One region of the Caloranaerobacter longqiensis genome, then DNA from elsewhere that is predicted to be linked to it. Evidence: riboswitches for the same ligand, from Rfam matches in the RefSeq annotation. Region 1 holds a riboswitch; each other region holds the start of a gene.
The links. A riboswitch is a leader RNA that binds a small molecule or an ion and turns the genes downstream of it on or off. The one in region 1 is predicted to bind cobalamin.
Positions count from the first base shown of each region.

Region 2: linked by a shared signal. The riboswitch ahead of AB4Y15_RS07225 (aspartate-alanine antiporter-like transporter) and the one ahead of AB4Y15_RS09965 (ABC transporter ATP-binding protein) in region 1 are both predicted to bind cobalamin.
Region 3: linked by a shared signal. The riboswitch ahead of AB4Y15_RS04865 (energy-coupling factor ABC transporter permease) and the one ahead of AB4Y15_RS09965 (ABC transporter ATP-binding protein) in region 1 are both predicted to bind cobalamin.
Region 4: linked by a shared signal. The riboswitch ahead of cobT (nicotinate-nucleotide--dimethylbenzimidazole phosphoribosyltransferase) and the one ahead of AB4Y15_RS09965 (ABC transporter ATP-binding protein) in region 1 are both predicted to bind cobalamin.

Region 1 covers NZ_JBFWFX010000012.1:3,580-7,070, forward strand. Annotated here, with positions in the region: gene AB4Y15_RS09950 (spore coat protein) at 60-326, opposite strand; gene AB4Y15_RS09955 (hypothetical protein) at 531-737, opposite strand; gene AB4Y15_RS09960 (ABC transporter substrate-binding protein) at 1,175-1,447, opposite strand; gene AB4Y15_RS09965 (ABC transporter ATP-binding protein) at 1,483-1,902, opposite strand; cobalamin riboswitch at 2,169-2,344, opposite strand; gene AB4Y15_RS09970 (hypothetical protein) at 2,516-2,884, opposite strand; gene AB4Y15_RS09975 (hypothetical protein) at 3,164-3,430, shown strand.
Region 2 covers NZ_JBFWFX010000006.1:102,977-112,387, forward strand. Annotated here, with positions in the region: gene AB4Y15_RS07215 (YitT family protein) at 1-2, opposite strand, end outside; gene scpC (succinyl-CoA:acetate CoA-transferase ScpC) at 27-1,526, opposite strand; gene AB4Y15_RS07225 (aspartate-alanine antiporter-like transporter) at 1,556-2,791, opposite strand; cobalamin riboswitch at 2,930-3,127, opposite strand; gene AB4Y15_RS07230 (4Fe-4S dicluster domain-containing protein) at 3,270-4,328, opposite strand; gene AB4Y15_RS07235 (DNA-3-methyladenine glycosylase I) at 4,698-5,270, opposite strand; gene AB4Y15_RS07240 (DUF5412 family protein) at 5,343-5,744, opposite strand; gene AB4Y15_RS07245 (hypothetical protein) at 5,793-6,275, opposite strand; gene AB4Y15_RS07250 (hypothetical protein) at 6,341-6,823, opposite strand; gene AB4Y15_RS07255 (YfcC family protein) at 7,153-8,571, opposite strand; gene AB4Y15_RS07260 (TrmB family transcriptional regulator) at 8,745-9,411, opposite strand, start outside.
Region 3 covers NZ_JBFWFX010000004.1:27,343-36,753, forward strand. Annotated here, with positions in the region: gene AB4Y15_RS04830 (FecCD family ABC transporter permease) at 1-658, shown strand, start outside; gene AB4Y15_RS04835 (heme ABC transporter ATP-binding protein) at 659-1,450, shown strand; gene AB4Y15_RS04840 (Cof-type HAD-IIB family hydrolase) at 1,533-2,354, shown strand; gene AB4Y15_RS04845 (chemotaxis protein CheX) at 2,484-2,963, shown strand; gene trmL (tRNA (uridine(34)/cytosine(34)/5-carboxymethylaminomethyluridine(34)-2'-O)-methyltransferase TrmL) at 2,976-3,446, shown strand; gene AB4Y15_RS04855 (hypothetical protein) at 3,719-4,015, shown strand; gene AB4Y15_RS04860 (hypothetical protein) at 4,043-4,294, shown strand; cobalamin riboswitch at 4,706-4,893, shown strand; gene AB4Y15_RS04865 (energy-coupling factor ABC transporter permease) at 5,102-5,845, shown strand; gene AB4Y15_RS04870 (energy-coupling factor ABC transporter substrate-binding protein) at 5,845-6,126, shown strand; gene cbiQ (cobalt ECF transporter T component CbiQ) at 6,154-6,891, shown strand; gene AB4Y15_RS04880 (energy-coupling factor ABC transporter ATP-binding protein) at 6,920-7,759, shown strand; gene AB4Y15_RS04885 (RNA-guided endonuclease TnpB family protein) at 7,875-9,308, shown strand; gene cobI (precorrin-2 C(20)-methyltransferase) at 9,402-9,411, shown strand, end outside.
Region 4 covers NZ_JBFWFX010000010.1:75,562-84,972, forward strand. Annotated here, with positions in the region: gene AB4Y15_RS09510 (heavy-metal-associated domain-containing protein) at 1-204, shown strand, start outside; gene AB4Y15_RS09515 (YHS domain-containing protein) at 386-667, shown strand; gene AB4Y15_RS09520 (Spo0E family sporulation regulatory protein-aspartic acid phosphatase) at 784-942, shown strand; gene AB4Y15_RS09525 (hypothetical protein) at 957-1,880, shown strand; gene AB4Y15_RS09530 (two-component system sensor histidine kinase NtrB) at 2,306-3,733, shown strand; gene hcp (hydroxylamine reductase) at 3,766-5,412, opposite strand; gene AB4Y15_RS09540 (CPF_0552 family protein) at 5,542-5,805, opposite strand; gene AB4Y15_RS09545 (MBL fold metallo-hydrolase RNA specificity domain-containing protein) at 5,895-7,526, opposite strand; cobalamin riboswitch at 7,733-7,911, shown strand; gene cobT (nicotinate-nucleotide--dimethylbenzimidazole phosphoribosyltransferase) at 8,015-9,061, shown strand.

The sequences.
Region 1 (3,491 bases):
GGTGGCGGAATGCCAATGATGTAATAAAAAACCTCCGGTAAAAAACCGGAGGTTTTTATTTATTGTATAGATTGAAATTTTTCTACTGTATTAAGTAAATCTGATTTATTTACTAGACGGCTTCTATTCCATCCTCTTTCATCCATTATATTATATATTGTATATTGAATATCTTGAATATCGTTTAGACATTCAGATAGTATTTTCCTTAAAAATGGGCAAGTTGATTCAACAATTGTATTATTATAAGAAATTGCTAATTCCTTTTCCGACAATACTAAGTCATTTAATATTTCTTTTTCTGATAAATTGTTAATAATATACATGAGGTATGCCTCCTGACCATATGAATTTTAAATTTTAAATTTTAAATTCTAAATTTTAAATATTATGTGCTTAGTACCTAGTACCTAATTTTTTCTTGCTTTGTTTTCTAATTCTAGTATCAAGTAACTAGTACCTAATTTTATACGATATCCAGCTAATCTACTGACTGTTGACCATCGACTAATTTTATATTTTAAATTTTTTTATCGGCTATCAACTAAATAGCTAAGTACTTTCTTATAATTTTTCTTATGTCTCTTACTAGCGTTGTAGCATAAGTTTTTAAGCTCGCTATCATAACACATTTCTGCATAATTTAAGTATTTTTTATATAGTAGTTTTTCTTGTCTTAATTGTTCTTCGATTAATGAGAGAGTTCTATAATCTAGCTTAGAATTAAAATTTGCCATGGCAATACCTCCGATTTAGATTTATTGGCTTTTCGTAATTCGCTATTAAATACTTAATTTTACCAAAACATCTGATTTTTGGTTGGTAGTTATTAATCTATTAACTATCGACTATCATTTAAAATCCATTCATTATTAGTATTTTACTTAATAAAAAATATATAGCATGAAAAAAAGAGATAGCAAACAATAAAATAGTTTAAATTGAAAAAAAGGGAAGTTGAAAACAAAGGGAAAGAAACAAAGTGATGGTTCTGTTGTATCCAAAATGTTTGCAAATATGAATAAAATAAAGCTAAGTTTCAATTTTTAAAATTGAAATTTAGCTTTGTGCAGCTGAAATTTTTTATAATCCATAGGAAATTGTATTCCTTATTAAATTATAGATAATTTTGAATATAATTTCCGTAATGGATTTCAACAAAATTTGCCTTAATTTATTTAAAATGAAGATTTTGTTCTTTGTTAAATACTTCAGGGTAAAGAATTTTCGCTAATTTTTCATATGCTTCTGCATATCTATCATTAGGTTTGTATAGATATAAATCTTTTGGAAGGATTATGTATCTATTATTTTTTACGGCTGTTAATGATGCCCAAGCTGGATTAGATTCTACATCGCTTTTTAATTTTTTAAATATCTTTTCTTTATCACTGCCCATAGTTTGAACAAAAATAAAATCAGGATCTTCTTGAATTATTTTTTCCATTAAGATACATATTAAGTTTTCAAATTACATCTCTTTTATCTTGGTACAAATCTTTTTCTTAATTTTTGAAGCCCAGTTTTTTCTATAGCCCAGTCTACTATCTCTTTGTCCTCTTTGAGAAGTCTTTTTCTAAAGCCAAGATGCGGATATCTGCCATATGATACGAGATTTTCTACTGTTACATCTGCTGAAATATTTTTAATTTGAGGTAAAATTGCTAGCTTTTGGGCTATTTTTTTAGTATTAATAGAATAAATATCTTCATTGTCCAAATATATATTACCTTTAGATGGTTTTAAACATCTTGATAATGCTTTAAGAAGAGTTGATTTTCCCGAACTATTAGGTCTTATTATTGAAACTAGTTCCCCGTCATTAACTTTTAAATTGACTTCTTTTAATATTTCTTTCTTTCCATAGTTAACACAAAGTCCTTCAGCTCTAATTCCAATCATCTAACACCTTCTTTTCTTCTTAATAAATATAGGTGAAATTTTTACTGCTCCATTGCCTACGCTTATAAAAAAACTTATTATAGTTAAAATAATAAAATAAGATTAATATTACATTTTTGTTTACGATTTTGTTTTCTGCCATAGTATCACCTTGATTTTTATGAAGTTAATATGAAAAAAGCCCATAACCTTCTTTAAGGTATGGGCTTTATTTTGCTATTTTAAACATAACAAATAAAAGTACCCCTTCCCACCGAAGGTTTACTTCTCGTAAAAAAAAATAGGCAGGTCTCCTGACTCGTGGATTATCCTACTCTCAATGCTTTCCCAGTCAACCCAGTGGCTTATATATTGATTTCGTAACCACTCACAGTAGCGGTGGCTGTATCGGATTTGCACCGATTTCCCTTTTAATATAAAAACCTATTTTTTCTCCTATATTCTATTTTACATAACCTATCATATCATAAAAAGATATGATTTTAAATATATTTTATATTATATAAATTTAATGAATTTCAAAGGAAACAAGGGAACAGAAGGATACAGGGGGATGGTTCTAGTGTATCTAAAAGGAAACAGGAGAATTGTCTCCTTATTTCCTGCTGAATGTTTATACTATTGCGACTAAAAATATTCCTAAATAGATAGTTGCTAAAATCACAAAAAGGATTTTTTCATTTTTCTTTTCACTAATTTTAAAGTATACAACAGCATATATAAATCCTATCAATAAGTAAACAATAGCAATTAATAGTCTTAAAACTGTATTATCTATTATAATAAAAGAAATAGTAGATATTAGATGTATAAAATTTCTAATATATTCTTCATATTCCTCTCTATGCTCATTTTTGACTTCTTCTCTAAGAGTTAGCATTATTTTTTTTGCATTTATTATACCATATATCATATCAAATACTGGAATTAAGGCTATTATAGTTAGTATTAAGTTTCTATCTATAAATTTTATACCTAACATAGCATGCAATCACCTTTAAATTTTATGTTGTTTGATTTGTTAAAAAGTAATTAAATTATAAAACGAAGGCATGATAGACTATGTGAAAACTATTTTTTAATTAATTATATAATAACATGCTACTTTTTTGAAACATATATTACATTAATATGGCATAATATAATGAAATTTGAAGAAGGATTCGAAAAATGATAACATAAATGGTATTGATACCCTCAAAAGTTTGTTATATAATGGATGTAAATTTGGACGAGTTGAAAAAGTTTTGGATATTTAGGAGTGGGAAAGATAGTGTTAAAGAGAGTTTCAATAGTTAATGCGGTTTTATTTATTGCTGTTATCCTATTAAAAATATTTTATGTAAGCAGGTTGAATTATAGTATTGGATTAGTTTTAGAGAGTGAAAAGCTAAAAGATATGGCAGTGAATCTCTTTGGGACAAAAATAATTGGGTATTCTCAATATTATATTAATGATTTTGTTATGTATATATTGATTATTGGTTTAATTTTTAATATATATGTTGCAGTGAAAAAGGATAAGTAAATGAGGTATCTATATTAGATGCCTCTTTTTTTTAAAATTCAAATAAGATACGCAATTTTCT
Region 2 (9,411 bases), on a different contig from region 1:
ATAACATCACCTCAACTCCAAAGTTATTATATTTTCATTGTACCTGTTTTCAAAAATCTATCATGCCATGATAATGCTTCACTTAGTATATGTGGAATATGTTTATATTTGCCAGATTGTGCTCTTTTAAAATAATCTTTAAGCATTGGTTTAAAATCAGGATGTGCACAATTTTCTATTATAACTTTAGCACGCTCCTTTGGACTTAAGCCTCTTAAATCTGCTACTCCTTGCTCTGTAATTATTACCATCACATCATGCTCTGTATGGTCATGATGTGAAACCATAGGAACTATTGAAGATATAGCTCCATTTTTAGCAGTAGATGGAGTTGTAAAAATAGAAATATATGCATTTCTAGTAAAATCACCAGAACCACCTATACCATTCATCATTCTTGAACCAAATATGTTTGTAGAATTAATATTCCCATAAATATCAGCCTCTATGGCAGTATTCATCGCTATTACACCCAATCTCCTTATTACTTCTGGATTATTGCTTATTTCCTGAGGTCTTAGAATTATTTTATCTTTATATGATTTAATCCTTTCTTTAAATCTTACAAGCCCTTCTTTAGAAGGAGTTATAGAAGTACCTGAAGCAAATAATACCTTTCCTGAATCAAGAAGGTCAAGCATTGAATCTTGAATTACTTCTGTATAACAGACTAAATTTTCAAAATTTGATTTCAAAAGCCCAGCTAAAACTGCATTTGCTACACTTCCAACACCTGATTGCAAAGGTAATAAATTTTGTGGAAGTCTGCCTACTTTCACTTCATGTTCTAAAAAGTCTATAAGATATCCTGATATCTTCTCTGAAATATCATCAATCGGGGCTAAAGGTCTAACATTATCTATAATATCTGTTATTACAATCGCTGCTATTTTATCTAAACCACATGGAATATATGGAGTTCCAATTCTTTGATCTACCCTTTCAATAGGTATCGGTTTTCTGTTAGGTGGATCATTGGGAATATATATATCAGCCATACCTTCTAAATCAAGAGGTTGACTTGTATTAATCTCAACAATCACTTTTTCAGCCATTTGCACAAATGTAGGTGAACAACCGATAGATGTAGAAGGTATTATATGCCCTTCTTCTGTTATTGCAACAGCTTCGATTATTGCAATGTCTATTTTCCCTAGAAATCCATATTTCGCATATTGGGGTACATGACTCAAATGCATATCTAAAAATTCACAACCACCGCTATTAGTATAATCTCGTATACTTTCATTAGTCTGATATGGCAATCTCTTTGCGATAATTCCAGCCCTAGAAAGCTCACCATCTAATTCGTCCCCTACAGATGCTCCTGTTAGTAAACCTATTCTTATTTTTTCACCTGTTTCTTTAACTCTTTTAGCCAATGCTAATGGAACTGCTTTAGGGTAACCAGATGGAGTAAAACCACTCGTACCAATATTCATTCCATCTTTAATTAACATAGCAGCCTCTTTTGCAGACATTATCCTGCTTAATAATTCTTTATTTCTGATTCTATCATCAAGCATACCCACCCCTCCTTACTAATTCATTAAAATTAAATTGGAAGTTTATACAATATAATAGTAAAGATAATCATACCTAAAAGTGCAAATGGATAAGTTGCTCCATAGCCAGCAGCTACATCATCACAATTTGTAGCATCTATAGCAGCCCCTAACCCCGGAGTACTCGTCATACCTCCACAAAGTGCCCCCGACAAAACAATCCAATTTATTTTGAATGCATATCTTCCTATAATAAAGCCAGCAAATATCGAAGAAAAACCGCAAATTAATGCTATTAAGGCTAAATATAGCCCTGAACCTGTAAGCGATGTTAAAGCAGAATATCCATATCTTAATCCCACTATAGTTAAGAAAAAAGAAAGTGCCAATTCACGTATTACACTCAATACCTTGCTATTCATTCTGAAATTTAAAAAGCCTATTTTACCTATATAGCCAAGCAATAGGGACGATATTAAAACTCCACCTGTTGTACCTAAACTAAAATAATTTATTGTAGGTCCCAAATATATTTTTAAATTCCCAATAAATACACCAAATAAACATACAAAAACAAACGCTATCAAATCAAATTGTACTTCTCTGTCTTTAATACTCTCTTCTTTAGATGAATACATTTCTTTAAAAAATTCCTCTTTTTCTTTATTAATATCTATTCCAAAAATTAATGGCATAAACTGCATAGCTAAAATAACAATAAGAACACCTGGTATATAGCCAATCGCATAGCCAAATCCAACCATACTTTCTGCTTCCTTACCATAAATAGAAACAGATTCAAGTGCAGCAGCCAAACCTGGAGAACTTGTTAAAGCCCCTGTATACACCCCAGAAATGGCAAATAAATTTTGTCCTTTACTTATCAAAGTCATAATATAAGTAACAAATGCCCCTGTAAATGTAATAATAATTCCTAAAATTATAAACTTAACCCCATATTTCTTCAACACTTTGTCCAAATCTTTTGAAGCCAAAAGTCCCACAGCCGCTACAAACAATATAAGAGTAAATAAGAAAAAATCTCTTGAAATCACTCCTTGTTTTAATATTGTTTTAGCATATGCTGGCATCTGTTCTAAACCTTTATACGGCAGTGCATAATTCTTATATATAAACCATCCTAGTATAAGTCCAGTAAACAATCCTCCAGAACTGCCGAGTTTAAATCTGCCAAAATTAACTTTACCTAATAATTGCCCCAAAAAAACCGAAGCGAACATCAACACAAAAGGATTAGTTATAAACTTTGTAACATCTAAATCCATTTTATCTCCCCTTTCGAACGAAAAAACACCCTATTCCCACTTGGGAATAAGGTGTATTATGGCAATAAATAACCGCCTCTAAAATAGCATAAATCGGCCTATACTACTCATAATACCTCCCCATCCTCGTGGGTAAAAACGGTATTGTTCCCTATGGCAGGTCTCCTGGCTCCGGATCATTACACAGTTACTGCCTTCCCATTTCTATTAAAAGAAACAGTGGCATTTGTGTAACTGTGTTCCTCGTCACAGTGGCGGGACCGCGTCGGACTTCCACCGAACTTCCCTTTTAAGCTTATGACATCTATCATAAGCACCATAGAGCTCCGTATTCTATTTCCAATCACATTTTATTAAACTAATTGCAACTTGTCAATGAATATTAAAAAAAAACAAAATTTTTAAACTTTTTATAATCCATAAAAAATTAGAACAAAATCATTTTTATAATTTATTTAAATCCAAAATTTTATTCAAATTAAAGCCACTCTGGTGGGTCTTTTATATATGGTCTTATACCATATTTTTCATCATGTTCTTTTAATACCTTATCGATTATTTCCTTTGAATCTTTTATTTTATCTATTAATTCTAGGTCTATACCTTGACTAAACGGACAACTACTTATACATATTCCACAATCAGTACCTAGACTTCTCCACATCCTATAACAATCTTCCTGTTTTATCTGCCACCTCTTTACTCCATCTATCTCTACTGGATCACCTGAAGGAATTGCTCTGCCCGGACATGTTCTTACACATCTTTTACATATCTTACAAAATTCCTCTAAGCCAAAATCTATTCTCTTATCGGGTACTAATGGCATATCTGTAGTAACTACCCCTAATCTAACCCTTGAACCGTACTCTCTCGTTATTATTATTCCCTTTCTTCCTATGTCGCCAATTCCTGCATCTCTTGCTACAAGTGGAGCTACGACTAAATAGTTACCATCCATATGGTTTCTTGCATCGTAACCTAATTCCCTAATATAATAAGATAAAAGCATTCCTATTATAGCTGCATCTACATACGCTTTTGATGTTTCTATCACTTCAGATACTTGAGGTGCTCTATTAATCATATTTTTATCCATTTCAACTGCAAAAACTATTCCATAAGGATGTTTAGCTTCTACTTCTTGACCATATACATCATCTTGTCTACCTCTATGACTATAATAATGATATTCTTTCATTTTTGCTATTCCAACTAGCTTAGCTCCATAATACTTAGCTAATCCCTTTATCCTTTTTGTCATATTCTCAGCATTAACTTCAACTTTAACGGGATTAATTTCTCCTTCCACATAATTCATTATATCTCCCAGAAATCTGAAGTTTGCTACTGCAATTGGCGAATTTACTGGACTATAAGTAGCTGTACCTTCTCCACATATTTGAGGTCTATTCCTAATATCATCATCTATTTCCTTTTTGTCTTTATTTCTTTTATAATAATCTTCATACTGAGGCGTACCTTTTTTATAGTTCATCCTCGCGAACATTGTATCTCTTTCATCTATCCTCTTCATATAGACACTCCTATTAAATAATAATTTCCTACAACTTATAATACAATTATATAACAAACTAATATCAGATCGTTGACAAACTTATTTTTTAAAATATCTATGAAAATAAAAGCGAATGCTTGAAAGAATTTAGTAAAAAAACTAGGTGAAAATTTTAAACAAAATTCTCTAAATTAATTACAATGTAAATTTTGTTGAAATCCATTACGAAAATCATATTTAAAATTAAAATAATTAAATTAAGCTAGCTTTCAGAGTCAGGACGACTCACCCAACGCGTTAGGATTTTCTAAAAATTTGAGCCTTAAGTTTTTTCTAAATTTTTTCGCATGAGTGTTATTTTCATAAATAATTTACTTTGTCAACAAACTAATATCTCTCAATTATTTCTTTATATCTAAAACAATCTTTAGTATGGTCATTTACCATTCCTACTGCTTGCATATAAGCATAACAAATTGTAGGTCCAAAAAAAATAAAACCTCTTTTCTTCATATCCTTGCTTATCTTTTCAGATAACTTTGTTTTAGAAGGTATTAAAGAGTCATCTGCCCATGAATTTACTATCGGCTTATTGTCAACAAACTGCCATAAATATTTATCAAAACTTCCAAATTCCTGCTGAATTTTTAAAAAAGCTTTAGCATTATTAATCACTGCTTCAATCTTCTTTCTATTCCTAATAATACCCTTATTCTCCATTAGCTTTTCAATCTTATTTTCTTCATATTTTGATATTTTCACAGGATCAAAATTATCAAATGCTTTTCTAAAATTTTCTCTTTTTTTGAGTATTGTAATCCAACTAAGACCTGCTTGAAACATTTCTAATACTAGGAATTCAAATAGTTTTCTATCGTCATGGATAGGTATCCCCCATTCTTCATCATGATATTTTATATATATTGGATCATCATTTACCCAACCGCATCTTTTTTTCATTCTAATCTCCCCTATTCAATATTAATTTTATCAATTCTTAATTGATATTATATCAAAAAACCCCTCATATGCTTACATATGAGAGGTTTCTTTATATTTATCGTCTGGATCGACTTTTTTATAAAAAACATTGGTTTTTACATTCATCTTCCTTCCATTTATTAAAATATATTCATCATCTAACCACTTAATAATAGGATCGCTTCCTTCATCCCAACTCCAATATATTACTTTAATCTTTTTCGTCTTAGTGTTCACTAGCTCTACTTTAATAGTCAATTCCTTTTTCCCTTCGATTATATATGCTTTAGCAATATATTGTTTATTAGGAGAATATACTTCTTTTACTAATTCTCCATCGAATAGTGAACTCGGATCATAATAATCAAAGTATATGACTAAAGGTCTATTAGAAAGTTTTATTAAAAATATTATAATTATTACTAATAAAACTATTTTCACTATTCTTCTCAATCTTAACATCTCCCTATTAAATACACAAATAATTTACTTTTTTATAAATTAAACCGAACTACGTCTCCTTTTTAATTTGATTCCGATAAACATAAATAAAGATGGAAGCCACATCATTATTAAAAATCTAGTTAATAGATTTTTAATCAAATACGGCAAATATACCTGTAAAAGCGAAAATTGGAATGGATAATTAAAAAAGCCAATAGGCCCCCAATAAAAATCATATCTTTCATCTTTCAAAAGTACCTTACCATCTGAAACTACATATATAGTCAGCATTAATACTACATTTATAATAACTAGAATAGATACAGATAAAAAATCATATTTAGGATGATTTTCTATATTTAACTTTGAACCTGCAAAAATATATAAAAATACAGAGAATAATCCCAATAAACCGAATAATATTAAAAAATATACTTCTTTAATATGCTTTGCTATGATGAGAAGAGGTATTGTTAAACAAAAATTTATTATTATTATTATAAAATGATATAACAATGCCTTTAAATTGTTCTTTAACATAATAATCCCCCTGTCAAAAACCTCTCATACACTTACATATGAGAAATTTCTCTATATTACAAAAATTAAACCAAACTATGCCTTCTTTTTAGCTTAATTCCAATAAACATAAATAAAGACGGTAGCCACATTATTATTAAAAATCTAATTATTAGATTTTCGATTAAATACGGTAAATATAGCTGTAAAATCGATAATTGGAATGGAAAGTTAAAAATGCCAATAGGAGCCCGATAAATACCATAAATTTCATCTTCTAAAAGCATTTTACCCGCTGAAACTATATACATAGTCAGTATTAATGCTGCATTTATAATAACCAAAATAGATACAGATAAAAAATCATATTTAGGAGGGTTTTCTATATCTAGCTTTAAACCAGCCAAAATATATAGAAATGCAAAGAATAATACCCATAAACCATGTAATATTGGAACATATATTTCTTTAGCATCTTTTAACATAGTAAGAAATGGAAAACATAAACAAAAACTTATTATTATTATTACACAATGATATAATAATACCTTTAAATTGTTCTTTAACATAATAATCCTCCTATTGAAAACCTCTCATATGCTTACATATGAGAGGTTTAAGAAAATTCACTTCTTTTACTTAGAATTATTTTCACTATTCTTCGCACTCTTAAAAAAATAGTAACACCCATCTATTAAATAAATCTATGTTATCATTATAACAAAGTATAATAAGGTCTTCAATACCATTGATGTCATTTTTTACCGACATTTTTCTGCAATTTTCACTACTGGATAAATTAGTTTGATATTGATTATTTTGTTGTTTGTGATTGTATTAGGTAAAAAAAATACCTTCTGGACTATTTTATCCAGAAGGCATATTGCTCCAATATAAATTAACTCATTACTACTCCTAGACTTAATGCAGCAATAATTATTATCATTAATATTACCAAAAGCTTCCATGTGAATTTTAACCACTTGTCGTAAGATAATCTACCTATAGCTAAACCACCCATAACAACAGCACTAGTAGGAGTAATTAAGTTAACAATACCGGATGCAGATTGGTAAGCAGTTATTACTATATGTCTTGCAACTCCAGCAAAATCTCCCAATGGTGCCATAATAGGCATTGATAATGTTGCTAAACCTGATGTTGATGGAATTAAGAAAGACAATGGTATATAGAATAGATATGTTAAAATAGCAAATGATACAGAACCTGTTTGTGATAAAGTCTTTTCTCCTAGATTAAGCACAGTATCTGTAATATTTCCTGCATTCATTATAACAGTAATACCACGAGATACCCCAATTATTAATGCAACACTTAATAAATCACGTGCACCTTCTACGAATGCAGATACAAGTTCTTTTTCACCCATACCAGCAACTAATCCGATAATAATTGCGGATACTAAAAATAGTGCAGTTAATTCACCAAACCACCATCCCAAAGTCGGAATAGCCGTAATTCCCATATCTTCAAAAGGAATAACTCCAAATACCATGATTATAAAAGTTAAAGCAAATAAACCTAATATAAACTTTCTCTTGCCAGTTAATTCTGGGAATTCGTTTTCCGAACTCTTTGATAAAAAATACTTTTTATTATCTTCCCACATATCATATACAATAGATTTTGTCGGATCTTTTTTTACTTTTTCTGCATATCTCATAACAAATAAAATTGTTACCAACTCACCTGCTACTAATATTAATAATCTTAATCCAATGCCCTCACCTAACGAAATTCCTGCAAATCCTGATGCTATTCCTGTTGCAAATGGGTTTACAGTAGAACCAAGTACTCCTACACCTGCTCCCAACATTATAACTGATATAGCTGTTACAGAATCGTATCCTGCTGCTATAAATACAGGGAGTAGTAATGGATAGAAGGCTATAGTTTCCTCTGCCATACCATAACTTGTTCCACCTAAACCAAAAAGTATCATTAGAATTGGAATCATCCATTTTTCCTTACCTTTTAAGTCTCTTGTTATTTTAGCTATTCCTGCATCTATAGCACCTGTTTTCATAACAACTCCCAAAAATCCTCCTATTACTATAACAAATAAAGCTACATCAACTGCATCATAAAATCCTTTAATAGGAGCCATTACTACTTCTTTAAATCCCTGTGGATTTCTATCAACAATATGATAAGTACCAGGAATCGGCTCTTTCTTTGCAGCATTAGGATCAACATAATCATATTGTCCTGCTGGTACAATCCATGTTAATATTGCTACAGCTATTATAATTGCAAATAAAATGGTATATGCTGTTGGCATTTTAAATTTTCTCATTGGTACCCCTCCTCATTCTTAAATTTCTCTTGTGCATATTGATAATTTTATTATACATCAACATTAATATTATAATTAATTAATTTTTGTTTTAATAAGAATTTTGTTTTTGTCATTCTTTTGCCAAATATTTTGAAAAAAGAAAAAATAAATAAAATAATCAAAATTCAAAATTATATGTGCATTTTTTGTCTTATCTTCTTTAAATTAGGTCCAAACTTTTTATCCAATTCTTCTCTATATTCTTTATATATTTCTGCAAGGTAAATATCATGAACTATAAATGATTCTGCCATCAGCATAAAAGCTTTGTTTTCTGTCCATATGGCTTGCGATTTATCTTCATTAAACATGGCAAATAGAGATTCTTCACCATCCGATACTAATGTAAACCATCTACCATGTTTAAAAGCGTAAGATTCCATTTCTTCCATTTCATGATAGTAAATTTCGCCTATCTCTTCACTAACAGTACCATAAAGTACAGTTACTATCTCTATACCTTTTTGCTCTAAAAGTTTTAATTCGTCTTTAAAATATTCATAATCTATATTCCATATTTCCAAATATAAGAATTTATTTGTTCTAGCTAGAACTTTCTTAATCTTATTTCTTATATTTTCTATTCCCTCTAAATGTAGCATATATGAAATTCTGTTTGTCGAATCCATTCTTTTTAAACTATCTTTTAAATATTTTACCGTACTATTAACTCTCTTTTTATATGCATCTAAAAAACCTTCTAAATCTACAGCTACATATTTGATAGGATTATCACTAATGATATTTACAAGATTTTTATCTAAAAGTTTAGACATAGTTTCATAGATCTTAGCCTGT
Region 3 (9,411 bases), on a different contig from region 1:
TTCGATTGGTGCTTTTTTAGGAGCTATGATTTCTACTTTTATAGTTTATTTTATTTCAAAGGTAAAGAACAAGGTTCCAATAAATACGCTTTTATTATCTGGGATAGCCGTTGGACAGCTTTTTACGGCTATTATGTCTTTTCTGATGGTTATACATACAAAAGACGTGAATAGGATAATATTTTGGACTTTGGGCAGTTTTTCTTCAAAAGGATGGGACGAATTAATTCCAATTACAATACCTGTTCTGCTTTCAATAGCAATATTAAATTTCTTTTCAAGGGATTTGAATGTTATGCTTACGGGAGAAGAATCTGCACGAAGTATGGGAATAGAGGTAGAAAGAGTAAAATTAACTATTTTAGTTATATGTGCTTTTATGACAGCAATGGTAGTTTCGGTAAGTGGTATTATTGGTTTTGTTGGTTTAATAATACCGCATATAATAAGACTTGTTATAGGGCCTGACCATAGGATTTTGTTGCCTTCTTCTGCATTAGTCGGAGGAATATTTATGATATTTGCAGACACTATAGCGAGAACTATAATATCACCAACAGAAGTGCCTGTAGGTATTATTACAGCTATGTTTGGGGCTCCTTTTTTTCTATATCTTTTGTTAAAGAATAAAAAGACTTATTACTCAGGAGTGAAATAGATGGAGATGGCTATTGAAGTTGAATCCCTTTATTTTAGTTATGGAGATAATTTGGTTTTAAGGGATATTAATTTTAAAATAGAAAAAGGAGAATTTGTCAGCATAATAGGTCCTAATGGTTCAGGGAAGTCGACGCTATTAAAGAATATGATTTCTATATATAAACCGAGTAGAGGTTCTATTAAAATAGATGGAAAAGAAATAAGAGAATATAAGGCAAAGGAGCTAGCAAAAAAAGTAGCTATAGTTCCGCAAGATACGAATATTGCTTATGATTTTTCAGTATTTGACGTAGTTGTTATGGGGAGAAATCCATATTTAGGTCGATTTCAAAGTGAAAGTTATAAAGATTTTCAAATAGTAAAAGATTCGCTAAAACTTACAGATACTCTGCATTTAAAAGATAAGAGTATTAACCAAATTAGTGGCGGAGAGAGGCAAAGAGTAATTATTGCTAGAGCTTTAGCTCAAGAGCCTGAAATTATGCTTTTAGATGAACCTACTTCGCATTTAGATATAAACCATCAGATAGAGATTCTCTCTCTGCTAAAAAAATTAAATACAGAAAAAAATATGACTATAGTAATTGTTATACATGATATAAATTTAGCGGCTAGATATAGCAGTAAAATGATTTTACTCAATAAAGGTGAAATAATTAGTATTGGGAAACCTAAAGAAGTAATTACATATGAAAATATAGAAATGGCGTATAATTTAAATGTTGTTATTACCGAAAATTTATATACTAATAGTCCATATTTAATACCTTTAACATCGAAAAAATTATGAAATAATTTAGTATAATGATTATGATTATCTTGATTAGTGAATAAGATTTTTTAAAAAAATTAAAATAGAGAAGGGGATATGCATGAATTATAAATTGATAGCAGTAGATATGGATGGAACTTTATTGGATAGTAATAATGAAATTTCAGAGAAAAATAAGAATGCATTAAAAATTGCTACAGAAAAAGGAATACAAGTAGTTATCTCAACCGGCAGAATATTCACATCTGCAAGATTTTATGCAAAGTTATTGGGAATCGTAACTCCAATAATAGCTTGTAATGGAGCATATATTTGTGAATATCATAGGAATAATGTGCTTTATGAAAATCCTATAAATCCTGTTGACTGTAGAGAAATAATTAAAGTATTAGAAGACAATAATATGTATTTTCATTTTTATGATAATGATACATTTTATACAAAAGAATTAAACTATAATTCTTTAAAATACTATAATTGGAATAAAAAACAGAAATCAGGGGACAGAATTAATATACAATTAATTGATGATGCCCAGAAATTATTTGAAGAGAGAAAACCTAAGATTTATAAATTTGTTATAATGGATAATGATTCAGATAAATTAAATTATGTAAAGAATATACTTAGTAAGAATAAGAACATCGAAATTGTAAGTTCATGGAAAGCTAGTTTTGATATAATGAATAAAGGTGTATCTAAAGGTAAAGCACTAGAAAAGTTATGTAATATATTAAATATTAAAAGTAGTGAAGTGATAGCTATTGGGGATAATTATAACGATTTATCAATGATAGAATTTGCAGGCTGTGGTATAGCTATGGGCAACGCAGAAGAAGAAGTAAAAAAGAAGGCTGATATAATTACGGATACAAATGATAATGACGGTGTATATAAAGCTTTAAAAGAATTAATATTTTAATAGTTGATAGTCGATAGTCAATAGTTATTATTTTATTGACTATCGACTAATTTTATAATTCAAAAAATAGAATAAAAATTATATATAGTAATCAATAATAGTATTAAATTAGGTTGAAGGAGTGGACATATGGATGATATTATAATAAGTGCCTTGATAAAATCAGGGCAAGAAATATTTTCCCAGGCAATAAGATTATTTGTGGAAATTGAAGAACCTTATATAAAAAAAGAGGTTGAGTTAAAAGATGATATAGGGATAATTACCGGTTTATCTGGTAATTTAAAAGGACAGATTATAATAAAACTCTCTGAGTCAATATCTAAAAAGATTGTATCGAGCATTTTAAATGATATTCCTATTGCTGAATTAGATGCTTCTTGTGTAAAAATATTATGTGATATGAATAATATGTTAATTTGTAATGCTATTTCAGATATTTATAATACAGGAATTGCAATTGATTTGTCTATACCAGCGTTGATATATGGGCAAGATATAAAATATATAGTAAGCGATGAAGTTATATACTGTATTCCATTTAAAGCAGGAAATGATACAATAGAGGTTAATATTATATTAAAAGATAATGATGATAAAAATTTATAAGGGGGTTTTTTTATGGCTTTAAATATTGTTTTAGTTGAACCTGAAATTCCACAAAATACAGGGAATATTGCTAGAACCTGTGCAGCTACAGGTACATCATTGCATTTAGTTAGGCCATTAGGTTTTTCGCTAGATAATAAATATTTAAAAAGAGCAGGATTAGATTATTGGCATATTTTAGATATACATTATTATGATAGTTTTGATGAATTATTAGAAAAATATGGAAAAGAGAAGTTTTTTTATGCAACTACAAAAGCGAAAAAAAGTTATACAGACATGAAGTTTTTTGATGGGTGTTTTCTTGTGTTTGGAAAAGAAACGGCTGGATTACCAGAGGAGTTGCTTAAACAGAATATAGATAGATGTATGCGAATACCAATGCTGGATAATGAGCATGCAAGATCTTTGAATTTATCAAATTCTGTGGCAATTATAGCTTATGAAGCTTTAAGACAATTAAACTTTCCTAATCTTAGATAAAAAACAGAGTATTTTAGACACAAAAAGCTGAACATTTTTATAATTTTATGAATATCAAAATTATGATTAGCTCGATATGGAGCTATTATTTTTTTAGGTTGATTTAACATAATATGACGAAAATTGCAGAAAAACGTCGGTAAAAAGTTGCATTAATGGTATTGACATGTAAAAGCGGTTTTGTATACAATGAACATAGATTTATGTAAGTTTAAAATTAATAAAAGGTATATTAGAAGTAATAGCAGACAAGAGAGGAAAGCTTAATTATGATGAAGGATAAACTTTTATTTGAAATTTTGAATACATTAGCAGATGATGGAGAAAACATCGAACAAATTGAACACTTGCTATCCTATTTTAATATAGAGTTTAGTAGAAAAAAGGTTAAAAAATGCTTAAATGAATTACTTGATAAGTCATTGATATATATAACATATCCTAATGGCAGTAGCAATGATTACTTTATTAAATTATCTTATGATAATAAAGAGATTGAGGATTATTGGTTTGAAATGACAGAAAAAGGACGTAAATTGTGGGAAAGAATTGAATTTAAATCAGAATAATTACAATAACTAAAGAGGAGATATGTTATGCAAAATAAATTTAATACATTAGATGAGTTTTACGACAACTTAAAGCGAGGAGGAGAAATAGAGTTTAGATATAAGGGTAAGGAATATTGTATAACACATCCAGAAGGTAAAATATCAATAATGGAAAAGTATAACTATGAGACGGAGAAATTATACGAAGATATTGAAGAAGTTGGAGAATATGTTATAGAGGATAAAAAACTAAAAGAGATAGTATCTAGTATTGAAATAATTTTTAGATGTTTTTGATAATTTTAGCGGGCTTATTGAAAAGATAGCCCACTTTAGCGTATTGAAGTATAAAACGGTATAGTTAAGGTTAACCATGCTCTTAGTGAGGAAAGAATGATAGAATACTTACAATATTACAAATACAAAATGGAGGGTTAAAGTGTGAGCGATTTAAATAGTGGGGATTTAGAGGCACAGGATGATTATGGACAGACGCCTTTATATGTAGCGGCAAGTTTAGGACATGTAGATATTGAGATAATTATTTAAAGATTGGCAAGTGATTATTAAAGTATGAAAAAATCAATAAGAATAGCTTTAATATTTTTTTTACAACCTTATAATCTTATACATATTACAAATAGGGGCAAAATTATATTTTATTGACAATTTCTATTATTATTTTTATAATAGAAATTGAAGAAAAACTTAATATTGAAGTTTTAAGGTGCTTCTTTATTTAAAGAAGTTAAAAGGGAAGTTCGGTGAAAATCCGACGCAGCCCCCGCTACTGTGAGCGAAGACGAAACCTTATTATGCCACTTGGTAAAACCAGGGAAGGCAAGGGAGTAGGATGAAGCGCGAGCCAGGAAACCTGCCTTAAAACTTTAGCAACAGCTTCGGAGGGAAGTGTGTGCGTTATTATTGATAGTAAAAGATGCACTTGTGTTCCCTAGTGTGTCTTTTATTATGTCTATTTAGCGAAAAACCTTGCATGCTGTTGCAAGGTTTTGTTTTTTTACAAAATATATATATCATAAATAATTATGGTATATGTAACTTTTTATTTAAAAAATATGAAATACATAAAAAGGGGGAAAAAATATGAAAAACAAAAAAATATTTTTATTCTTATCTATTTACTTTTTATATTTTCTAACACCAAATAATGTATATGCAATGCACATAATGGAAGGGTTTTTACCAGTTAAATGGACTATTATTTGGTTTATAGTTTCAATTCCATTTATATTAATTGGCATAAGGAGAATGAATAAAATATGTAAAGATGATATTAATATGAAAATGTTGTTAGGATTATGCGGTGCTTTTGTATTCGTACTCTCATCATTAAAAATCCCATCTGTTACAGGAAGTTGTTCTCATCCTACCGGAGTAGGTCTTGGTGCTATATTATTTGGGCCTATGATAGCAAGTGTACTAGCTCTAATAGTCTTGATATTTCAAGCGCTTTTACTTGCACATGGGGGAATAACTACATTAGGAGCAAATGTATTTTCAATGGGAATTGCTGGTCCAATAGCTGCATATGGAATATATAAATTATTTAGTAAAGGTAAAAAATCAAAAAGTTTAAGTATTTTTCTTGCAGCAGCAATAGGAGATTTAGTTACATATATTGTTACGTCAATACAGCTTGGAGTTGCTTTTCCATCTGAAATTGGTGGAGTTATTGCTTCTGTAACTAAATTTTTAGGTATATTTGCAGTTACACAAATACCTTTAGCAATAAGTGAAGGATTTTTAACTGTAGTCGTATACAATTTACTAACTCAATATAATAAGGATGAACTTCAACAACTGGCTGCAATAAGGGGGGAGAAATGATGTTTAAAAGAAATTTGTTAATTATCTTTATTGTTATAATACTTACTATTATTCCTCTTGTAGTAAAAAAAGATGCAGAATTTGGTGGAGCTGATGGTTTAGCTGAAGAATATATAAGTACATTAGATCCGGATTATGAACCATGGTTTAATAGTATTTGGGAGCCTCCAAGTGGAGAAATAGAAAGTTTATTATTTGCTCTTCAAGCAGCTATAGGAAGTGGATTTATTTTCTATTTCTTTGGTTACTACATGGGGAAAAGAAGGAGAATGGTAGATTAAATGATTTTGATAGATAAATATTCATATATGAATAATATTAGAAAAATTCATCCTATGGAAAAAGTTCTTTTTGGACTTTTTCCATTATTTACATGCATTATATCTAAATCATTATTTCTATATATTTTTGTGATTATTACTTTTTCATTTAGTATTTTAGTAATAGCCAAAATACCAGTAAAATATTATCTTAAAATTTTATTTATTCCACTTCCATTTTTAATTATTAGTTTTTTAGCAATTGCAATCGATTTTTCTAGAACTTATGAAGTTTTAGATTATTTTATAAAAATTAAATCCCTTTATATTGGATTAAGAAAAGAGGGATTAAATACAGGAATACATCTATTTTTTAGAGTTTTTGCTTCAATAAATTGTCTTTATTTTATATCTCTTACTACTCCAATTAACGATATAATATGGGTTTTAAGGCGAATGAAGTTACCTAAAACTTTTGTTGAAATATTCATGATAATATATAGGTTTATATTTGTTTTGTTAGATACCGCGAGTAATATAAAAAATTCACAACTTTGTAGGTTAGGATATAGCAGTATTAAAAGAGGATATTATTCATTAGGTAAACTTATAAGTAATGTATTTATAAAATCGTTTCACATTCATAGAATGTTGTTCCTTTCAATGATTTCAAGGGGATATGATGGTGAGATTAACGTTTTAGAAGAGGAATATGAATATTCATTTAAAAATAAGATTTTGATTTCCATATATTTTACATTTACTATAGTTATAGCATTCTTCTAAACAATTAAAGTTAATGGAGGAAAGTATATTGAAGAATATAATAATTTCCTGTGAAAAAATACACTATAAGTATCCTGATGGGACTTATGCACTTAAGGGTTTAAATATTAATATTGAAAAGGGTAAAAAAATAGGTATTTTAGGTCCAAATGGAGCAGGCAAAACTACTTTATTTTTTCATTTGAATGGGCTATACAAGCCAGATTATGGGAAAATATATTTTGAAGGCAAAGAAGTTGTATATGATAAAAAAAATCTAAAGTATTTAAGAAGTAAGGTTGGAATAGTTTTTCAGGATTCTGATGCTCAACTTTTTTCTTCAAGTGTATATGAAGAGATTTCCTTTGGTATTATGAATTTAAATATACCGATTAATGAAGTTAAGAGGAGAGTAGATTATGTAATAACTAAGCTTGGAATAGAAAATTTAGTTCATAGGCCTACTCATTTTCTTAGTGGAGGAGAAAAGAAAAAAGTTGCAATAGCATCTATTCTTGCAATGAGTCCTGAAGTAATAATTTTAGATGAGCCATTAGCTAATGTTGATTCAAAAGCTGCTGATGAAATAATTGAAATACTTAATCAGCTTAATAATGAAAATAAGACAATTATTATTTCTTCACATAATCCAGATAATATTTATTCTTGGGCTGATTATATATATGTATTATATGACGGTAATATTCTTGGCGAAGGTACACCATATGAAATATTTAGCAATGATAAATTAATGGAAATAGCGAATGTAAAGAAACCGATAATACTTGAATTTTATGAAAAATTAAGAGATAAATACCCAGAAATAAAAAATAAATATGGTATACCTAAAAATAAGGATGAATTATTTAAAATAATAGAATTAATATAAGATTTATGGAGGATAATTAACAGTTACAAAATATTTATAAAAACTTATAAAAACTTTAAAACAATTATAAATTCAAAAAGTAGTTAAGGAAGATTATAGAGGGAGTTAAAGGGAGATGAGTAAATCAGCAGATGAAAATATAAGAACATACAAAATGAGAATAAAAGACAAAAAATTCAAATCAAAGGTTATAGATTATATTTACAAGTATAGACATTTTGAAAACATGTATATAATACTCCTTAATCAAGACTATAAACAAAACATCGGAGATTTTAGGTTGTTAACTAACTATGAAATAATGAGAGCACTATTTAGAAGAACTACTCCGAAAAAGCTAGAAGAAAAGCTAACTTATATCAGAAATAAATATAAAAACCATCAAATAATGAATGACTTAATAAACTTATCTAAAAGACTTAAAATTCACAATTTAGTAGAAATAATGAAAAGAGTAAAATATCAATATAAAGGATTTTTTACTAGAGTTAAAAGTGGAGATTATAAAGCAAAACCGCCAAAACCTAAAAAACTATCAAAACTAACTAATTATACAATTCCATTAGATAGTTATAAAGGATTTTCATTAAAAAGAAAAAATCAGCTAGGAATAAACCTTAACAATAAAATGATAAGGACATATATAAATCATAAAGAATTAGAGAAAGTAGTAGGGAATTTAAAAAATATTAAAGCAGTACATCTTAATTTTTCAAACAGTGAATTGTACTTACTTTTCATATATGAAAAAGAAGAGAAAGAAATAAAAGAAAAACCTTACAAAAGTGCAGGGATAGATATAGGAATAAACAACCTTTTAAGTATATATGTAGACGATAAAGAAACACTAAGTTTAATAATAGATGGTAAAAAGTTCAAGACATATAACGCTAACTTTAATAGATTTATAGCAAAATTAAACAGAGAAATAAAGACTACAAAAGATAAAAATAGAAAAAGATATTTAGAAAAATATAGAACATATATTTACGAAAAAAGAAATAGATATTTTCATGATCAATTTCATAAAATCAGTAAAAGAGTATTAGAGTATCTAGAAAAACATGATGTAACAGAGATAATATTATCGGACAACCTAAACAATCTAAAAAATAATGGTAAGTGCAGATTGAATAAAACTAACAAGCAAAGCTTTATACAAATACCATTTGGAAAGTTAATAAGGTATATAGAATACAAAGCCAAAGGTTATGGAATAGAAGTAAAATTCGTAGATGAAAGCTACACATCTAAAGTAAGTAGCTTAACAGAAGATATAAAAATAATGCAAGAATTATCCCAATATAACCTTGATTTAACTAATGCTTTAAATGGGAAGCGAGTTAAACGAGGTTTATTCAAAGACAAAGTTATAAATAAAATAATTAATGCTGATTTAAACGGAGCGAGGAATATATGTATATTGGGCAATAGAAAAGCACAGCAAAAATACAAAATAGGAGGTGAAAACCGTTGGCTTATGCTTAAGCTGTGCAATCCTATAAAAGTAGAAAGCGACTTCGAGTTATGCAGGCTTATAGCCTCATAATAGAAGTATCGGATAAGATCTATAAATCTATAAAGATTTATAGGTATGCGTTGCTTTCTATAAGGTTTTTATAGATATAAGTCAACGGTATATATGAGAAAAG
Region 4 (9,411 bases), on a different contig from region 1:
AAAACAATTGTTATTGAAGGGATGACTTGTGGGCATTGTGCAGGTCGTGTAAAGAAAGAACTAGAAAGTGTATGCGGAGTTAAAGCTGCTAATGTTGATGTTGCAGAGAAAAAAGCAGTAGTAGAGTTAGCACATGAAGTGGATGACTCTAAATTAATAAAAGCAGTTGAAGAAGCAGGTTATGAAGCTGTATCAATAGAGTAATATAGAGCTCCTTTTACAGGAGCTCTTAAATTGTTGACAAAATCCCTGCATATATTAAATATTTGCAGGGGTTTTGTTAACAATCTTCAGATATAAATTTTATTATTTTAAATTAGAAATTATAAAACTGGCATATAAATTGCAATATTATTTGAATATAAAATTAAAGGAGGAATTAGTTATGAATATATTATTAGCTATAGGATTTGTAGTATTAATGATTTATATGATGAGAATGGGTGGAGGTTGTTGTGGAGGACATTCTCATGAAAGACATATGCAACATAAAAGTAATGGTCATACTATGCATAAAGAAAATCATATGAATTCATTAGAAACAGCTAAAGACCCTGTATGTGGTATGTATGTTAGTAAAACTGACTCAATAAGAAGAACTATTAATGGCCGCACATATTATTTCTGTAGTAGAGAGTGTGAAGAAAAGTTTATTAGAATGAAATAATTTTGTAATACTAAATAATACAGTACTTGTGTTATATGCAACACTTTTATAAAATCGGTGAATAAAATCACATTAAAAGAAAATTTTATTCTATAAGATATGGCGTAAAAGTGGAGATGGATATTGTGTATTTAATATATAGAATATCTATATTAAGAGAAAAACTAAATAAAGCTATTAAAAATCAAGAAGATTATGAAATCATATATAAATTAAGTGTTGGATTAGATCAATTAATAGTAGAATATTATAAATTATATGAAAATAATGGTTAGTATGGGAGGTAGACATGGCAAGGGCACTAAGTATAATAATTACAATAATAATTATTGCATCTTCGTTTATTTATATAGATAAGAAATCTTCCAGTAGAACAAATAATGAGACTTCTCGAACAAAAATTGAGAAAGTCGAACAGACACTTATTCAACAGGATAAGAAATTAGACGATAATAAAGAGTATAATGATAAAAACATAGATAAGAACATAGATAAGAACAGCGAAGTAGAAGATTTAGATATGGAAAATGAAGAAAAAACTTCTGATGAAAGTTCAATTAATATATTAGATAAAAAATATCAGGATAAAACGGATAAAGATGAATATAATGAAGTGATAAAAGAAGATAATCAAGAAATAACAGAACAAGACAATCAAGAAACTGATATAGAAATTGATGAAGAAAATATTTATATAGAAGATATAAATAATAACGATAAAGCAGATTATACTCAAGTAGAGGATCAAATAATAGATGAGGAGCAAATATCTGAAAATAGTTATTATGAAGAAATATACTCTGATGAAAATATAAAATATATTAGAACTGATTTTCAGAATGATGTTTATGTAGATGTTGTTTTTCTAAATTTATTTTTAGATAATGAAAATTTAAAAGAAAATCTGGTATTTGATGTATTTTTAAATACTCATACTTATAATATTTCTGAAAATAACTTAGAACAGAAAATAGTATTAAAAAATGATAAAGGGCTAGAAGTTAGTGAAAATATAGAGTGGCTTCCTGTAGGTATACCTGAAGGACATCATGTTTTTGGTAAATTAATTGTTCCTAGTAAAGTTAACGGACAAAGTCTAATTGACAATAATACAGAGTATTTAAAAATTATTATGACAGATGTAGCAGGTGCAGAGGAAAGAGTTTTTATTTGGACCAAAGAAGAGGTAAATTTCAAAAGTTTGGTTAAATAGTTTGGGTTAGATTTCAAGTAAAGTTTACGAAATTTAAAGTTTGGTTTAGTTTTTATACTAAATTTTTGCCGTGCATTTGCTTTTATTTCTATAATTTTAATTATAAAGTTTATTAACAGTTTGAGGATAGATTATAAGTCTGTCCTTTTTATTTTGTTAGGGAATTATAAAGTTTATGTATTATAATAACTATTAGAGATATTTTTTATAATCCATAGGGAATTATAATAAAATCTTATATTTAATAAAAAAATTAATGTTGATTTTATTGAAACTTTGTCTGGCATGCTTACATGCCAGAGTCGTTATATACCTTGTTAAATTGTGAATAATTTTGAATATAAATTCCGTTTATAGATATAGGTAAAATCATCTTTATAATTTATTTTAAATCGAAGATTTTGTTCTATTAAAGGAGAATTAAAATGAAGAGATTTAATAAAAAAGAAATAATGGATATTATTTTTATTAGTATAAGTATTGTGATTATAACAATGCTTCACTATTCAATTATACCAGCTAGATGGGATATACACGATTTTCACAGGAGATTGTTTTATATTCCTATAATAATTTCTTCATTTAAATTCAGATTAAAGGGAGGTCTATTTACATCAGTAATAGTTTCTATTTTATATGTTACGCCTTTAATCTTTCCAGAGATATTATCATTAGAGAAAATAAATATGTCTATTTTAAATCATTTTTTAGAAATAATTATGTTTGTTTTTATAGGCACGGTTACTGGATTTTTAGTTGAAGCAGATTTTAAAAAGAAAAAGATATTGGAGATACAAATTAGAAAATTGACCGATCTTGAAAATTTTACTCAAAATATATTAGATAGTATAACTAATGTTCTTATAGCAGTTGATAAAGATTTAAAAATACAATTGATAAATAAAGAAGGAAGAAAATTGTTAGATTTAGATGAAACATGTATAGGGAAAGGATTAGATATTCTATTTACAGAGTATGATAAAATTGAAAAAATACTAAAAGATGTACTGGCTTTTGATAAAAAAGTGAATATCGTTACTAAGTGTAATTCAAAAGATAAAACTAATATTTATGTAAAATTATTTGCTTATCCATTGCATAATATTCTAAATAAAATAGAGGGAGTTGTTATTGTACTTGAGGACATCTCGGAGATTAGGAAATTGGAAAATCAAGTGAGAAGAGCAGAAAAACTATCAGCAGTTGGACAACTTGCGTCTGGTATTGCTCATGAAATAAGGAATCCATTAGGGATTATAAAGACTATATCTCAGACTGTAATTAAAGATATAGAAGATGCTGAAATAAAAGAGGGGCTTGAAATTATAGTTCATGAAGTAGATAGAGCTAATATGGTAATTAAAGGATTGTTGGATTTTGCTAAACCTAATGTAAATCAGATTAAAAACCAAAGCATAGATAAACTTATAAAAGAAGTAATTATGCTTACTAAAAAGTATGCTCAACAACATGATGTTAAAATTATTTATACGTCTGAAGTAGACATAGAAATATTAATAGATTCAGAAAAAATAAAACAAGCTTTTATAAATGTTATATTCAATTCTGTGCAAGCAATGCCTGAAGGAGGTTATTTAAACATAAGTTTAAATATAAAAGATGGTTGGGTTAAGGTGTCATTTGAAGATAATGGCACAGGTATACAAAGAAATGAACTTGAAAAAATATTTGAACCATTTTATACAACTAAAGATACTGGAACTGGGCTTGGATTAGCTATAACTCATAGAATTATTGATGAACATGATGGATATATTGAAGTTTCTAGCAAACCAGGAACTGGTACAAAATTTGATATTTTTTTACCAATTAAAACTATAACTTCTAAATAAAAAGGCTATCTCGATAGAGATAGCCTTTTTATTTAGCCTAATATTTCTTTCATATCAGCTTCTGCATTTGAAATAGGTTTTATATTGAACTTATCAACTAATACTTGTAATACGTTTGGTGAAATGAATGCTGGTAAAGTTGGTCCAAGATAAATATTTTTGATATTTAATGATAATAATGTAAGAAGAATACATACTGCTTTTTGCTCATACCATGATAGTATCATTGATAGAGGTAGTTCATTTACATCACATTCAAAAGCATCTGCAAGAGCAACTGCTATTTTTATAGCTGAATAAGCGTCATTACATTGACCTACATCCAATAATCTTGGGAATTCTCCAATTTTACCAAAGTCTTTTTTATTAAATCTATATTTTCCACAAGCTAATGTTAAAATTATTGTATCCTTTGGTGTTTTTTCAGCAAATTCAGTATAATAATTTCTTCCTGGTCTAGCACCATCACATCCACCTATTAAGAAGAAGTGTCTGATATCACCTTTTTTTACAGCCTCAATAATTTTATCAGATAGGCTTAATACCGTATTATGTCCAAATCCTACTAAAATTTTCTTTTCTTCTTCGTCTTCTTGCCAACCACCAAGCTCTAAAGCTTTTTCTATTAAAGGTGTAAAATCTTTTTTACCATTTACTTCTTCTATATGAGCTACATCTGGCCAACCTACTATGCTAGTAGTAAAAATTCTGTCTTTATAGCTGTCTCTAGGTTTTTGTAAACAGTTTGTTGTCATTAATATTGCACCAGGTATGTTATCGAATTCTTTTTGTTGGTCTTGCCATGCACCACCGTAGTTACCAACTAAATGCGGATATTTTTTAAGTTCAGGATATGCATGAGCTGGTAACATTTCTCCGTGAGTATAAATATTTATACCTTTACCTTCTGTTTGCTCAAGAAGTTCTTTTAAATCTTTTAAGTCGTGACCAGAAACTATTATGAAAGGTCCTTTTTTCTTAGTTATTAATACTTCAGTTGGTTCAGGATTACCATAGGCACCAGTATTAGCACTATCTAATAATTCCATACACTTGAAGTTAACTTGACCTAATTCCATATTTAGATTAAATAAATCATCTATAGTTAAATTATCATTTAAAGTAGCAGCTAGTCCTTTATAGAAGAAATTATTTACAGTCTCATCAGTTTTACCTAAAACATAAGCATGGTGTGCATATGCAGCCATTCCTTTTAAACCATAAATAAGTAGTTCTCTAAGTGAACGAATATCTTGATCTAAGTCTTCATCAGCCATTATTCCAACTTTTTTTGCATCATTTATCATTTCTTCTTTTGTTGAAGGTACTTTGTAACTTGCAGCGTCTGGAATAGGTCCTTCAATATCTCCAGCTAATTCTTTAAGATTTTCTTTTACTTCAGCAGCTTTCTTAATATATTCAACAAATCTTTCGGCATCAAAGTTAACATTAGTTAAAGTAGCAAACATTGCATCCATAACAAACTTATGAATTTCTTCATCAATTTTTTTGCCTTTTTCTAATGCTTTCTGCCCATAAAAACCTATTCCTTTTAGTAAGTAAATAAGTAAGTCTTGTAGAGCTGCAACTTCTGGGTCTTTTCCACAAACACCTATTTTAACACAACCTTTTCCACCTGCTGTTTGTTCACATTGATAACAAAACATTTGATTATCCATAACTAACCATCCTATTGTCTTTCTTTAATTATAATATACCCAAAATTTAAAAATAATTCAGTGATTTGAATCACAAAAAGAAAAAACCTTCTATTAGCTTGACTAATAGAAGGTTTGATTGATATAAGATTAATAAGAGAAATCCATTTTTCTAACTACAACGCCATTTATCGCACTTAATTTTTCTTCTAATTCATTACATTTATCACCACAATTATTAATTAATTCAAGTAGTATTAATCCTTTTTCTGTACAGTTATTATTATCTTCTGCTTGTTGATGTAGACCTAATCTAGTTTTAATAATACATCCGTAATCAGTCAATATTTTTTGTACTTCAGATACTTCCTCGAAACGATTGTCAATTTGCAGACCTAAAATTATTTTTGACATATTATCCCTCCATATATATTTTTTTAATTTTATCATAATATTATCAAAAAACTATTTTTTTAAACATAGTTTGAATATAAACATACATATTAATCTCCTAAAAGAATACTGATATCTAGTAATTTCTGCTGTAATTCTATAAGTTTATTTTTCAATTTATCATAATCTTTTTTCAATATCTCTTCATCAATAATTTTTTCAGTATTAGCAATTAAAACTTCAAACTGATTATATACTTCTTGTAGTTCTTTTTTAATGTTTTCTTTCTTTTTAAGAGGTTCTAATATTTCACCATGATAAACTTTTGCTTCATTGTCTTTAAATTCATAAATATATCCCATATTTGGTATGATAGTATCGACTTTGTAGGTTTCTTTAATTAATTCTGCTAATTTTTTGGCTGATTGCTCTTCACCGTGAACTACAAAGACTTTTTCGGGGAATTTTTTGAAACCTTTTAACCAATCCATTAGACCTTTTTGATCAGCGTGGCCAGAGAAACCTTCAATACTATATATTTCTGCTAAAACGCTTATTTCTTCTCCTAATATTTTGACTTTTTTTGCACCATCTTTGAGCATTCTGCCTAAAGTACCTTCTGCTTGATAACCTACAAATATAACACTATTTTCTTTTTTCCAAAGATTATGCTTAAGATGATGCCTAATTCTACCAGCAGTACACATTCCACTAGCTGAAATAATGACTTTTGGATAATTATATTCGTTTAGTCTCATAGATTCTTTTTGGTCGTTAATAAAATAAAGATTTTCAAATTCAAACGGATTATCTCCGCTTAGTATGAGTTTTTTGGTTTCATCATCAAAACAATATGGATTGTCTTTAAAAACTTGAGTAGCTGAAACTGCCATTGGACTGTCAACATAGATAGGTATTTTTTTATATGTTTCCATGATGTCTAAATTCTCATAATAATTGTTTAATTCATAGATTAATTCTTGAGTTCTTCCTACAGCAAACGAAGGTATAATAACTGTACCGCCTCTAGATACGGTTTTATCTATTATTTCTATTAATTTATTAGTCCTTTCAGCAACGCTTTCATGTAATCTATCGCCATATGTTGATTCTATAATTAAATAGTCTGCTTCTTCTATAAGTTCTGGGTCTCTTAGTATAGGTTTGTTTTTCATTCCTAAGTCGCCAGAATAAACTATTTTCACTGTTTTGTTTTTTTCTGTAATCCATAATTCTATTATTGAAGAACCAAGCAGATGACCAGCATCTCTAAATCTGACTTGGATATTTTCGTTTAGATTAATTTTTTGATTATATAAAACAGGTTTAAAGTAGTTTAAACTTATATTAGCATCTTCTACCGTATATAGAGGGTTAATAGGAGCTTTACCGGCACGTATACGTTTCCTGTTAAGCCATTTTGTATCTGATTCTTGTATATGACCACTATCTAATAGCATGATTTTACATAAATCATAAGTAGCTTTTGTACAAATTATTTTACCTTTAAAGCCTTCCTTTACTAATTTTGGAATTCTACCACTATGGTCTATATGAGCATGACTAAGCAAAACAAAATCAATTTCAGAAGGATTATATTCAAAATCCTTGTAATTTAGTTTTTCTAGTTCTTCACTACCTTGGAACATACCACAGTCGATTAAAATTTTGTATTTATCTGTTGTAATTAAGTGATTAGAACCTGTTACAATTTCAGCAGCTCCATAAAAATGTATTTTCATTCCCACTCCTCCTAACTCTGTTGTGTTGTTTGTCCAATTGTAAACCGTTTAATATATAAAATATATACCCATTTATTTCTACATAAAAAAACAAAAATCCTCTTTAGGGACATAAATCTAAAGTAGAATAGATAAAAATAGAAAAATTTATTAGTATTTAGCAGGAATTTTTTGAAATACATAGAATATATCCTTTTAGTATACAAATTAATATAAAAATTATAGGTGCCCGTTTAGGGAGAATAGGGAATGGAGTGGAAATCTCCAGCGGACCCGCCACTGTGAAGGTGAGCCTTTAAACATGATGCCACTGGATATTAATCTGGGAAGGCGTTTAAAGGTGTTGAACCTGAGCCAGGAGACCTGCCTATAATTTACATAAAACTCATGGATGATGGTAAAGTTCATGGTTTGTTTGTCATGCACAAATAAACTATGAACTTTTTTAGTTATAAGAAAATAAATATAGAAAAGAAGGGGGACAAAATATGGATTTATTAAAACAAACTATTAGTAAAATTGGAGAACTCGATAAGGAAGCTATGGCAAAGGCAAAAGAAAGGGTGGATAATCTTATTAAACCGCCCGGGAGTTTAGGAAGATTGGAGGAGATAGTCATTCAGCTTGCAGGAATAACGGGGGAACTTTATCCAAAGGTAGATAAAAAAGTGGTTATAGTTATGGCAGCAGACCACGGCGTTTTTGAAGAAGGAGTTGTAGTATTTCCGCAGGAAGTAACAGAAATTCAAACTAGAAATATGGCAAGAGGGGTAACAGGAGTTTGTGCATTAGCGAAACAAGCTAGAGCTGATGTAGTACCTGTAGATATAGGTGTGAAGGTAGATATAGATGAGATTGGAATAATAAGTAGGAAAGTAAAGTATGGAACAGATAATATGGCTAAAGGGCCTGCTATGAGTAGAGAGGAAGCCATAAAATCTTTAGAAGTTGGAATACAAGTTGCTGAAGAACAGATTAAAAAAGGAAAAAATATTTTGGCAACTGGAGAAATGGGAATATGTAATACCACTCCAAGTGCGGCGATTGTTTCGGTTATATGTGGATATGATCCTTTTGAAGTAACGGGAATAGGAGCTAATTTTCCAGTAGAAAGACTTGAATATAAAGCTGGAGTAGTGAAGAGAGCTATAGAAATAAATAATCCTAATCCGAAGGATGGGATAGATGTTCTTGCTAAAGTTGGAGGGCTTGAAATAGGCGGAATGGCTGGAGTGATGCTTGCGGGAGCAGCTAATAGGGTGCCGGTAGTGATAGATGGATTTATTTCTCTGGCAGCTGCTCTTATAGCATGTACTATAGAGCCTAAAACTAAAAATTTTCTTATACCTTCCCATGCATCGAAGGAAAAGGGAGCAGTATATGCAGCAGAGTTTCTTGGACTAAAACCAATGCTTTACATGGATATGAGACTTGGAGAAGGAACGGGGGCAGTACTTGCTTTAAATTTAATTGAGGCAGCTACGTATATGAATAATGAAATGATTACGTTCGCTGAAGCCGGGATACCAGTATAAAGATACAAGGGGACGGTTTTTTGTTTCCTTTTTATTTCTATCAGGATGTAGTAGAACTATTTTGTGTTACTAATATTATCTTCTAGATATAGATTTTAAATAAAATATAGATGAGCATAGTTTCTAACACTTTTTAAAGTTAGAAACTATGCTTTATTTAATTTTAAACTATTTTACTTTTATATAAAACCAATCATATAAAAATAAAGAATATTTGATATTCCATATATATATTATATAATCTATATTAGATAATATAAACAATTATAGTTTTTTAAATGGTTGCAGGTTTTTACAAAAGATAAGACTAATAAACAGGTTTTAAAATTCCACATAGTTAAATACTCTAG